DNA from 2 places in the Streptomyces sp. CNH189 genome. Region 1 is predicted to be linked to the other one. Evidence: riboswitches for the same ligand, from Rfam matches in the RefSeq annotation. Region 1 holds a riboswitch; the other holds the start of a gene.

The links. Region 1 has a riboswitch for cyclic di-AMP ahead of B100_RS0107100 (LysM peptidoglycan-binding domain-containing M23 family metallopeptidase). Riboswitches for the same ligand answer to the same signal wherever they lie in the genome.
Region 2: linked by a shared signal. The riboswitch ahead of B100_RS0104605 (C40 family peptidase) and the one ahead of B100_RS0107100 (LysM peptidoglycan-binding domain-containing M23 family metallopeptidase) in region 1 are both predicted to bind cyclic di-AMP.

The regions. Positions count from the first base shown of each region.
Region 1 covers NZ_AZUS01000003.1:390,698-396,146, reverse strand. The annotation lists gene B100_RS0107120 (class-III pyridoxal-phosphate-dependent aminotransferase) at 1-1,116, shown strand, start outside; gene B100_RS0107115 (helix-turn-helix domain-containing protein) at 1,225-1,848, shown strand; gene B100_RS33735 (DUF6126 family protein) at 1,845-1,973, shown strand; gene B100_RS0107105 (tyrosine-protein phosphatase) at 2,005-2,802, opposite strand; cyclic di-AMP (ydaO/yuaA leader) riboswitch at 3,353-3,511, shown strand; gene B100_RS0107100 (LysM peptidoglycan-binding domain-containing M23 family metallopeptidase) at 3,516-4,454, shown strand; gene B100_RS0107095 (SGNH/GDSL hydrolase family protein) at 4,660-5,445, shown strand.
Region 2 covers NZ_AZUS01000002.1:363,414-368,862, forward strand. The annotation lists gene B100_RS0104600 (hypothetical protein) at 1-105, shown strand, start outside; gene B100_RS0104605 (C40 family peptidase) at 255-1,439, opposite strand; cyclic di-AMP (ydaO/yuaA leader) riboswitch at 1,448-1,592, opposite strand; gene pcrA (DNA helicase PcrA) at 1,852-4,335, shown strand; gene B100_RS0104615 (M23 family metallopeptidase) at 4,390-5,449, opposite strand, start outside.

The sequences.
Region 1 (5,449 bases):
CTGGCCGACCTCACCCGCTTCGACTGCCAGCCGCTGCCGGGCCTGCTCGCCGAGAGGCTCCTCGCCCACAGCCCCCACCTGGACCGGGTGTTCTTCGGCAACAGCGGCACGGAGGCCGTGGAGGGCGCCCTGAAGTTCGCCCGGTACGCCACCGGCCGGCCGCGCGTGCTGTACTGCGAGCACGCCTTCCACGGCCTGACCACCGGCTCCCTCTCCGTCAACGGCGAGGCCGGCTTCCGGGACGGGTTCGCCCCGCTGCTCCCCGACACGGCGGTACCGCTCGGGGACCTCGACGCCCTGGAGCGGGAGCTGCGCAGGGGCGACGTGGCCGCCCTGATCGTGGAGCCGATCCAGGGCAAGGGCGTGCTCGAGGCACCGCCCGGCTGTCTGCGGGCCGCGCAGGAGCTGCTGCACCGGCACAAGGCACTGCTGATCGTCGACGAGGTGCAGACCGGGCTCGGCCGCACCGGCGACTTCTACGCGTATCAGCACGAGGAGGGGGTGGAGCCTGACCTGGTGTGCGTCGCCAAGGCGCTGTCCGGCGGATACGTGCCGGTGGGGGCGACGCTCGGCAGGGACTGGATCTTCAAGAAGGTCTTCTCTTCGATGGACCGGGTGCTGGTGCACTCGGCCAGCTTCGGTTCCAACGCCCAGGCCATGGCCGCGGGCCTCGCGGTCCTGTCGGTCATGGAGGACGAGCAGATCGTCGCGCACGTGCGCACCACCGGCGACCTGCTGCGGACCCGGCTGGCCGCCCTGACCGACCGCTACGAGCTGCTCGCCGACGTCCGCGGCCGGGGCCTGATGATCGGCATCGAGTTCGGCCGGCCCCGCTCGCTGAAGCTGCGCTCGCGCTGGACGATGCTCCAGGCGGCCCGCAAGGGGCTGTTCGCGCAGATGGTGGTGGTGCCGCTGCTGCAGCGGCACCGTATCCTCACTCAGGTCTCCGGCGACCATCTGGAGGTGATCAAACTGATCCCTCCGCTGATCATCGACGAGGACGACGTGAACCGGTTCGTGGACGCCTTCACCGCGGTGATGGACGACGCCCACGAGGGCGGGCTCATCTGGGACTTCGGCAAGACCCTGGTGAAGCAGGCGGTCGCCAACCGCTGACCGCGCGGTCGCACCTCGCCGGCCGCGGCGAGCGCACGGAACCTCACCGGCTTTGCCTCAGAGGCAAGGAAATTGCCTCAGGGGCAAGGTCGGGTGCTCAATAGAGGTATGAGCTCCTCCGAGACCGAACCACGGGACGAGCCTGCCGAGGCGCTCCCCGCGGTCGCTCCGCAGCTGCGCGCCCTGCGCCGGCGGTCCTCCCTGACACTGGAGGCCGCCGCCCGGCAGGCGGGCCTGTCGCCCGCCCACCTCTCCCGGCTGGAGACCGGGCAGCGCCAGCCCTCGCTGCCCATGCTGCTCTCCCTGGCCCGGATCTACGGCACGACCGTCTCCGAGCTGCTCGGGGAGTCGGCCGCCGACCGGGACGCCGTGGTGCGCGCCGCGGACATGGAATCCACGGCGGCCGGCGGCTGGACGTACTGGCAGGCCGGTGCCGCCGCGCGCGGCATGCAGGCCCTGCGGGTCCAGGTGCCGCACGGCTCCCAGGGTGACATCGTGCGCGTCCACCCCGGTGAGGAGTGGCTGTACGTCCTCAAGGGGCGGCTGCGGCTGCGCCTCGGTGACACCCTGCACCGGCTCGGTCCGGGCGACAGCGCGCACTTCGACTCGCTGACCCCGCACCGCATCGCCGCCCAGGACCCCGACGGGGTCGAGCTGCTGTTCGTCCACACCCTGCTGCAGAGTCCCACGGCCACCCTGTGCCTGGGCCCGACCCATGGAGAGACACCGTGACCGGCAAAGACATGGAAGAGAAGTTCCCGAGGGCCCTGTGGGTGAGGCTGTTCGTCTACGTCGTGGTCGGGCACCTCTTCGCGGCCTTCATCTACTTCCTCTTCGAGATGGCCCCGAAGAAGTAAGTGAGCGTGCCGCGGCAGAGGCACACGGACGTCAGTCGAGCAGGCGCTCGCGCAGCCGCTCCCTGTGGGCCGGCGTGAGGCCGAGCCCCTGCTCCAGGTACGGATCCACCCCTCCCCAGGTCTCCTCGATCGTCTCCAAGGCCGCCGCCAGATACTCCTCGCGCGCGTCGAAGAGCGGGCTGAGCAGCTCCATCACCTCGGGGGAGTAGGTGTCGGGGGAGCTGCCGCTGCGGCGCACCTTGTACCGGCGGTGCTTGGCGTTGGACTTCAGGTAGTCCTCGACGATCGCGTCCCGCTCCACGCCCACGGCGAGGAGTGTCACCGCGATCGAGAGTCCCGCGCGGTCCTTGCCGGCCGCGCAGTGCATCAGCGCGGGCACGCTGTCCTCGGCGAGCGCGCTCAGCACCTGGGAGTGCTCGCCGGTACGCGCCTTGATGGTGGTGCGGTAGGAGTTGATCATCCGGTCGGCGGCCTGGCCGCCGGAGAGAATCGCGCGCAGTTGGTCGATGTCGCCGTCGCGCACCATCTTCCAGAACTCCGCGCCGTCGGCCGGGTCGCTGAGCGGCAGGTTCACGTTGCGTACGCCCGGGAGCTCGACGTCCGGCCCTTCCAGCTTCTGGTCGGCCGCGTTGCGGAAGTCGAACACCGTGTGCAGGCCGAGCGAGGCGAGGAAGGCGGCGTCCTCCGTGGTGGCGTGGGCGAGGTGGCCGCTGCGGAACAGCACACCGTGCCGCACCCGCCGGCCGTCCACGGTCGGCAGTCCTCCGACGTCGCGGAAGTTGCGCACCCCGGTCAGCTGGGGCTCGGTCGACGGGATCTCCTGCGTCACGGACGGCTCCTCCCACTCGGCGCCGTCGCCGCGGCTCGTCGACGGGCACCACTCGACGATACGACATGCCTGCCAGGGGCAATGAGTTGTCCACAGGGCAGATGCGGGGCGAGCGGGGTGTGTGCGCGCTGTCTGGCTGTGAGTGATTCTGTTGGATTGTGTGCATCCGTCGAGGGGCTGCCGACAGGAAGATCCAGATGTCGCGAATGCTCCGCGTGTGCCGTCGTGCTTGCGGCGATTCATGCGTTCTGTCCGTTTGGGTCACTTAGTCATAAAGTGCCCCGATAGAAGAGGAGTTGAGGATGGGGTGCGTGAGCATCGTCATACCGGTGACCGTGTGCTGTCGCCATGCTCACGTAATCCCCCTTCATGGCAAGGGAATTCACTCTCGGGCTGCTTGTGCGGTCCACGCAGGGTGACGTCATTTTCCCCTTTCGATCACGGAAAAAGCCGGTTCGCGGGAACACGCGCTTGTTTCGCCGCGTCGCGGTCGCTTACGTTCCCAACCGATCCGGACGGACGCCTAATCCTGCCGCCGCCCGGAGCCCGCACACACTGACCCGACGCACGGCAGGAGCGGGGGACCCACAGGTACAACCGCCTGTTCCGGACCCCGGAGAACAGGCTTGGGGTACAGCCGCGCAGCGACGCGGCCGGACATCTCCAGTCCGCACCCGACAGCTCACCTCGTAGGCGCCGGAGAGGAATTCGACATGCCCGCGAAGGGTAAGCACCGCAGCACCAAGGCTCAGCGTTTCACCCGCTCCATCGCCGTCGCCGGAACCGGTGGCGCCGCACTCGCCCTGCCGCTGCTCGGCGCGACCGGCGCGCACGCGGCGACCCCGCAGTCGGCCCCCCAGAAGGCCGTTCAGTCCCTTTCCGTCTCCAGCCACCAGGCCACGGGCGACAAGGGCGACGAGGCCCGCACGTACACCGTGAAGGCCGGCGACTACCTCGCCAGGATCGCCGAGGCGGAGCACGTCGACGGCGGCTGGAAGAAGCTCTACGCGGACAACCGCGAGGCCGTGGGCGAGGACCCGTCGCTCATCCACCCGGGTCTGAAGCTCTCCCTCCAGGGTGAGGCCGCCAAGAGCGCCCCCCAGCAGTCGACTTCGCCGCAGGAGTCGAAGCCGGCCGCGCCCAAGGCCGCGAAGCCCGCCGCGCCCAAGGCGGAGAAGCCCGCCGAGAAGCCGGCGCAGAAGTCGTCCGAGGAGTCCTCCTCCGGGGCCTCCACCCAGACCACCTCCGGCTTCACCTCCCCGGTGTCCGGCGGCGGCATCGGCACCGCCTACAAGGTGGCCGGCGGCATGTGGTCCAGCGGTTACCACACCGGTGTGGACTTCAGCGTGCCGACCGGCACCTCCCTGAAGGCCGTCGGCGCCGGGACCGTCGTCTCCGCCGGCTGGGGCGGCGCGTACGGCAACCAGGTCGTCATCCAGCTGAACGACGGCCACTACGCCCAGTACGCCCACCTGTCCTCGCTGTCCGTCTCGGCGGGCCAGACGGTGAGCGCCGGCCAGCAGGTCGGTCTCTCCGGTGCGACCGGCAACGTGACCGGCCCGCACCTGCACTTCGAGATCCGCACCAGCCCGAACTACGGCTCGGACGTGGACCCGCTCTCCTACCTCCGCTCCAAGGGCGTCGCTCTCTGACCCCTCGCGGCACCCTTCCTGACACGCACGCCGAAGGCCGACCCCGATCCACGGGGCCGGTCTTCGGCGTATTCCGGGCTTGGTCAACATTTGGGGAGTGGCTTATCTCACCGCACGTCAACCCTCCCCTACGGTCGCGTAGGTCACATCGGAAGGTGAATCATGTCCGGCTGTGGCAGACGATTCGAAGAGTGACAAGGCAAGAGTGATCGGGTCGTACGTGGCGGTGGGGGACAGCTTCACCGAGGGCGTCGGCGACCCCGGCCCCGACGGGTCGTTCGTCGGCTGGGCCGACCGGCTGGCCGTCCTGCTCGCCGACCGCAGGCCCGAGGGCGACTTCCGGTACGCCAACCTCGCCGTGCGCGGCAAGCTGCTGGACCAGATCGTGGCCGACCAGCTTCCCAGGGCGGTCGAACTCGCCCCCGACCTGGTCTCGTTCTGTGCGGGCGGCAACGACATCCTGCGCCCGGGGACCGACCCGGACGAGGTGGCCGAGCGCTTCGAGCGGGCCGTCGCCCGGCTCGCCGCGACGGCCGGCACGGTGCTGGTGACCACCGGGTTCGACACCCGTGGCGTCCCCCTGCTCAAGCATCTGCGCGGCAAGATCGCCACGTACAACGGGCACGTGCGGGCCGTCGCCGACCGCTACGGCTGCCCGGTGCTCGACCTGTGGTCCCTGCGCAGCGTGCAGGACCGCAGGGCCTGGGACGCCGACCGGCTGCACCTGTCGCCCGAGGGGCACACCCGGGTCGCGCTCCGCGCGGGCCTGGCCCTCGGCCTGACGGTCCCCGCCGACCCGGAGCAGGCCTGGCCGCCGCTGCCGCCGCGCGGCACCCTGGAGATCCGCCGGGACGACGTCCACTGGGCCCGCGAGTACCTGGTGCCCTGGATCGGTCGCCGGCTGCGCGGCGAGTCCTCGGGTGACCACGTGATCCCCAAGGGAACGCTCTCCCCGGACGACATCAGGGTACGGATCGCGGCGGTCGCCTGAGCGC
Region 2 (5,449 bases), on a different contig from region 1:
CTGGTCTACGTGAAGCGGGACGAGGAGAAGGTGGACAAGGGCGTCTTCGGCCTGGTCGGCCTGCTGACCGTGGCGAACATCTTCATCGCGGTCCTCTGGACCTGAGCCCCGGGTCCCGGCAAGCCGGGCCCACCTCCCCCGCCGACCGCGCCCTCACCGGCCCGGTCGGCGGTTTCGTATCCACGCTTGTCAGCGCGCCCATGGGCAGCCGACGCGCGGCGAGCCCGGGATCACACGCTCCTGATTCCGGCCCCTCAGGCCGGGCGGACGATGCTGTGGATCGCGGAGTCGCCGTCGTAGTAGATGGACTCCTCGCGTACGTAGGCGCCGGGCTTCGGGGCGTGGATCATCATGCCGTTGCCGATGTAGATGCCCACGTGGGTGACGTCGTCGTAGAAGAAGACCAGGTCGCCGGGCTGGGCCTGGGACACCGGGACGGTGGTGCCGGCGTTCACCTGGTCGTAGGTGGTGCGCGGCAGGGAGACGCCGGCGGCCTTCCAGGCGGCCTGGGTGAGCCCGGAGCAGTCGTAGGAGCCCGGCCCGGTCGCGCCCCAGACGTACGGCTTGCCGATCTGCGCGCGGGCGAACGCGAGGGTCTTCTCGGCCTTGGTGCCGTACGAGGAGTCGGCCGGCGGGGTGTCGGTCGAGCCGGTGGACCCGGAGCCGGTGGACCCGGAGCCGTCCGAGGTGCCGCCGCCCTGCTGCGCGGCCTCCTCGCGGGCCTGCTCCTGCTCCGCCTGCTGCCGGGCCAGCTCCGCCGCCTTGCGGGCGGCCTCCTCCTGCTTCCGCTTCTCGATCGCGGCGAGCCGCGCCTTCTCCTCGGCGGTCAGCCGCGCCATCAGCTCACGCGCGTCGGCGAGCTTCTTCTGGACGGTGGCCTTGGCCGTCTTCAGGTCGCCCTGCGTCTCGGTGAGCGTCTGGAGGCTCTCGGTGGCCTCCATGCGCTTCTTCATCGTCTCGGACTGCTGGGTGACGTAGTCGTCGACCGCGTCCTTCTGCCGACCGGTCATCCGGTCCAGCACCCGCCGCTGGTCGAAGAGGTCCTGCGGGGTCCGTGCGAGCAGGAACGTCGCCGTGTCGGGGAGGCCGGCGCCGGTGCGGTACTGGGCGGCGGCGTAGGAGCCCAGCTCCTCGCGCGCCTCGTTCAGCGACTGGGTGCGCTTGGCCACGTCGTCGAGCAGGGTGTCGACGCGCTTGCGCTGCTTGGTGGTCTTCTCCTTGGCCGCGTTGTACTTCTCGGTCGCCGACTCGGCCTGGCGGTAGAGGTCGCCGACCTTCTTCTCGACCTCCTCCAGGCTCGGCCGGTCGTCGTCCGTGGGAGCGGCCTGGGCGGTCTGGGAGAGCAGGGCCACGGAGGTGAGCGCGGCCGTGGCCAGGGCCGGGGTGCGTATGCCTGCCACGCGCGTGCCCGGGGTGCGCGACTTGCGGTGCGACGCCAAGGGAGGCGACTCCTTCCGTGCTCCGCCTACCGGGTTAGCTGTCGGGTTCGGGCGGTGGAAGGGTTGCCCTACGGCCGCTCCCTGAGGGAGTGGTCCGATTCACCCCATGTCTCGGTGGGTCCCCGGCTCCGGCTGCCACGGCGGACAGTGACGGACTCGGCGGGGGCCGCGCGGCCCGGCGAGGTTCGCCGGCGGGGGACGAGCGGCCCGAACCGCACCGTAGCCAACTGGTGTGGCCCCTGTGAAGGTTGATGGGTGATATGCCCGATACATTTTCGTGACCTTGTTCGTGGTGTCACTCTCGGTGAGACGGCGGGCGTGGAGGGTGCCCGCCGCAGGACCGCGAGGGAAGCGTGTGATGTTTCCGGGGCGGCCCCGGGTTGTCGGTGCGGCGCCCTAGACTCGGAGAGCGATGAGCAGCCTCTTTGACGACAGCTTCCTGGCGGACCTCCAGGCCCAGCGGGGCCCCGCGGACGAGCCCCCGCCGCCACCCGAGGACGAGCACGCCCCGGAGCCCCTTCCGGACGACCTGTTCGGCGGGAAGTTCGACGCGCCCCCGGAGCGGGACTCGTACTACCGCGACGGCGCCCCCCGCCCGGTGATCGACGCCGCCGCGCTGCTGGAAGGGCTGAACGACAACCAGCGCGCCGCCGTCGTGCACTCCGGCTCCCCCCTGCTCATCGTGGCCGGAGCCGGGTCCGGCAAGACCCGTGTGCTCACCCACCGCATCGCGCACCTGCTCGCCGAGCGGGGCGTCCACCCGGGCCAGATCCTCGCGATCACCTTCACCAACAAGGCCGCGGGCGAGATGAAGGAGCGCGTCGAGCAGCTCGTCGGCCCGCGGGCCAACGCCATGTGGGTCATGACCTTCCACAGCGCGTGCGTGCGCATCCTGCGCCGGGAGTCCAAGAAGCTCGGCTTCACGTCGTCCTTCTCGATCTACGACGCCGCCGACTCCAAGCGTCTGATGGCCCTGGTCTGCCGCGACCTGGACCTCGACCCCAAGCGCTTCCCGCCGAAGTCCTTCAGCGCCAAGATCAGCAACCTGAAGAACGAGCTGATCGACGAGGAGGACTTCGCCGCCCAGGCGACCGACGGCTTCGAAAAGACCCTCGCCCAGGCCTACGCGCTCTACCAGTCCCGGCTGCGCGAGGCGAACGCGCTGGACTTCGACGACCTGATCATGACGACGGTCAACCTGCTCCGCGCCTTCCCCGACGTCGCCGAGCACTACCGCCGCCGCTTCCGGCATGTCATGGTCGACGAGTACCAGGACACCAACCACGCCCAGTACGCCCTGGTGCGCGAACTCGTCGGAGGCTCCTTCGAGCACCCCGTCGACGTGCCGCCGGAGGCCGAGGTGCCGCCCGCCGAACTGTGCGTCGTGGGCGACGCCGACCAGTCGATCTACGCCTTCCGCGGCGCGACGATCCGCAACATCCTCCAGTTCGAGGAGGACTACCCGGACGCGACGACGATCCTGCTGGAGCAGAACTACCGCTCCACGCAGACCATCCTCTCCGCCGCCAACGCGGTCATCGAGCGCAACGAGTCCCGCCGTCCGAAGAACCTGTGGACCAACGCCGGCTCGGGCGCGCTCATCGCCGGGTACGTCGCCGACACCGAGCACGACGAGGCCCAGTTCGTCGCCGACGAGATAGACCGCCTCACGGACGCGGGCGAGGCCAAGGCCGGCGACGTCGCCGTCTTCTACCGCACCAACGCCCAGTCCCGTGTGTTCGAAGAAATCTTCATCCGCGTCGGCCTGCCCTACAAGGTCGTCGGCGGCGTGCGCTTCTACGAGCGCAAGGAGGTCCGGGACGTCCTGGCCTACCTGCGGGTGCTCGCCAACCCCGAGGACTCGGTGCCGTTGCGCCGCATCCTCAACGTCCCCAAGCGGGGCATCGGCGACCGCGCCGAGGCCATGATCGACGCCCTCTCCCAGCGCGAGAAGATCAGCTTCCCGCAGGCGCTGCGCCGCGTCGACGAGGCGTACGGCATGGCCGCCCGGTCGGTGAACGCGGTGAAGCGGTTCAACACCCTGATGGAGGACCTCCGTACGGTCGTCGAGTCGGGGGCGGGACCGGCGACGGTCCTCGAGGCGATCCTCGAACGAACCGGCTACCTCGCCGAGTTGCAGGCATCCACCGACCCCCAGGACGAGACCCGCATCGAGAACCTCCAGGAACTCGCGGCCGTCGCCCTGGAGTTCGAGCAGGAGCGCGCCGAGGGCGAGACCGGCACACTGGCCGACTTCCTCGAGCAGGTCGCCCTGGTCGCCGACTCCGACCAGATCCCCGACGAGGAGGAGGACGGCTCCGGCGTCATCACGCTGATGACCCTGCACACCGCCAAGGGCCTGGAGTTCCCGGTCGTCTTCCTCACCGGCATGGAGGACGGCGTCTTCCCGCACATGCGCGCCCTCGGCCAGACCAAGGAGCTGGAGGAGGAGCGGCGCCTGGCGTACGTCGGCATCACGCGTGCCCGTGAGCGGCTGTACCTGACGAGGTCGACGCTGCGCAGCGCCTGGGGTCAGCCGTCGTACAACCCGCCCTCGCGGTTCCTGGAGGAGATCCCGGCCGCGCACCTGGAGTGGAAGCGGACGGGCGCGAGCGCGCCGGTGTCGTCCGGTCCGGCGTCCGGGGTGGCGGCGTCGCTGTCGTCGTCCCGTTCCCGTTCGTCCGCGTCGGGCGCCTCAGGATTCGCCACCCGGCGCGCCTCGGAGAAGCCGGTGGTGTCGGTGGCCGTCGGGGACCGGGTCACGCACGACCAGTTCGGTCTGGGCACGGTCGTCGCGGTGAAGGGCACGGGGGCGAACGCGGAGGCGACGATCGACTTCGGTGACACCAAGCCCAAGCGCCTGTTGTTGCGGTACGCGCCGGTGGAGAAGCTCTAGCCGACCGGGCGGTGGCCCGTCGCGGGGCCGGAGTCCGCTCCGGCCCGGCAGGCCCTACGTCGGTTCGATGCCGTGGCTGCGGAACCAGGCGAGCGGGTCGATCGACGAGCCGCCGCCGGGGCGCACCTCGAAGTGCAGGTGCGGGCCGGTGGAGTTGCCCGAGTTCCCGGAGAACGCGATCTGGTCGCCGGCCTTGACGGTCGCCCCGGAGGGCACCTGGTAGGTGGAGAGGTGGCAGTACCAGGTCTCCGTGCCGTCCATCGCCGTCACGATCAGCATGTTGCCGTAGGCGGAGTTGTACTGGGTGCGCACCGTGCCGTCGGTCGCGGCCAGCACGGGCGTGCCGTACGAGACGGGGAAGTCGATGCCGGTGTGGACGGACATCCAGTTGATGCCGGACTGGCCGTAGTAGGCGCTGAGGCCGTGCTGCGCCACCGGGAGCGCGAACTTCGGGCGGAGCCGCTCCTTGCGGGCCGCCTCCTGGGCCGCCCGCTTGCGCTCGGCGTCCTGCTGGGCCTTGAGGTCGATGCGCCCCTGGGCGCGGCTGGCCCGGTCGGCGAAGTCGTCGGCGCCGGCGGCGAGGCTCTCCAGCTGGGTGTCCAGCTTCACGTTGGCGGCGGAGGGCTTGACCGGCGCCGCGTCCGCGGCGGTGGTCCTGGTCTCCTGGCCGCCGTCCTCGGTGAGGTCGCCGACCGAGGCCGCGGCGATGCCGGCGACCCCCATCACGCAGGCGGAGGGCACGGCCACCGTCAGCAGCGCGGAACGCTTGGGAGGGGGGCGGCGGCGGGAGCGGGAACGGGAGGCGGCGGGCGGTGCGGAAGCGGGGAGGACCTCCTCCTGCTCGTCGAGCAGGGACACCGCGGGCAGTTCGCCGGTGTCGGCCGGTTCACCGGCCCCGGGTTCGTCCGGTCCGGGCTCCCCGCGGTAGGCGTCCTCGGCGTACGGCTGGTCGGGCGCGTCCTGGCCGAAGGACTCCTGTCCGTACGACTCCGGCGCGAAGTTCCCCTGCTCGAACGGCTCCGCGCCGTACGTCTCCTGCTCGAAGGAGCCGGTCTGCGGGTCGTAGGTGTCGGAGGCCCGCGTGCTCGCGGCCGTCTCGCCGCCGTCGGAGTTC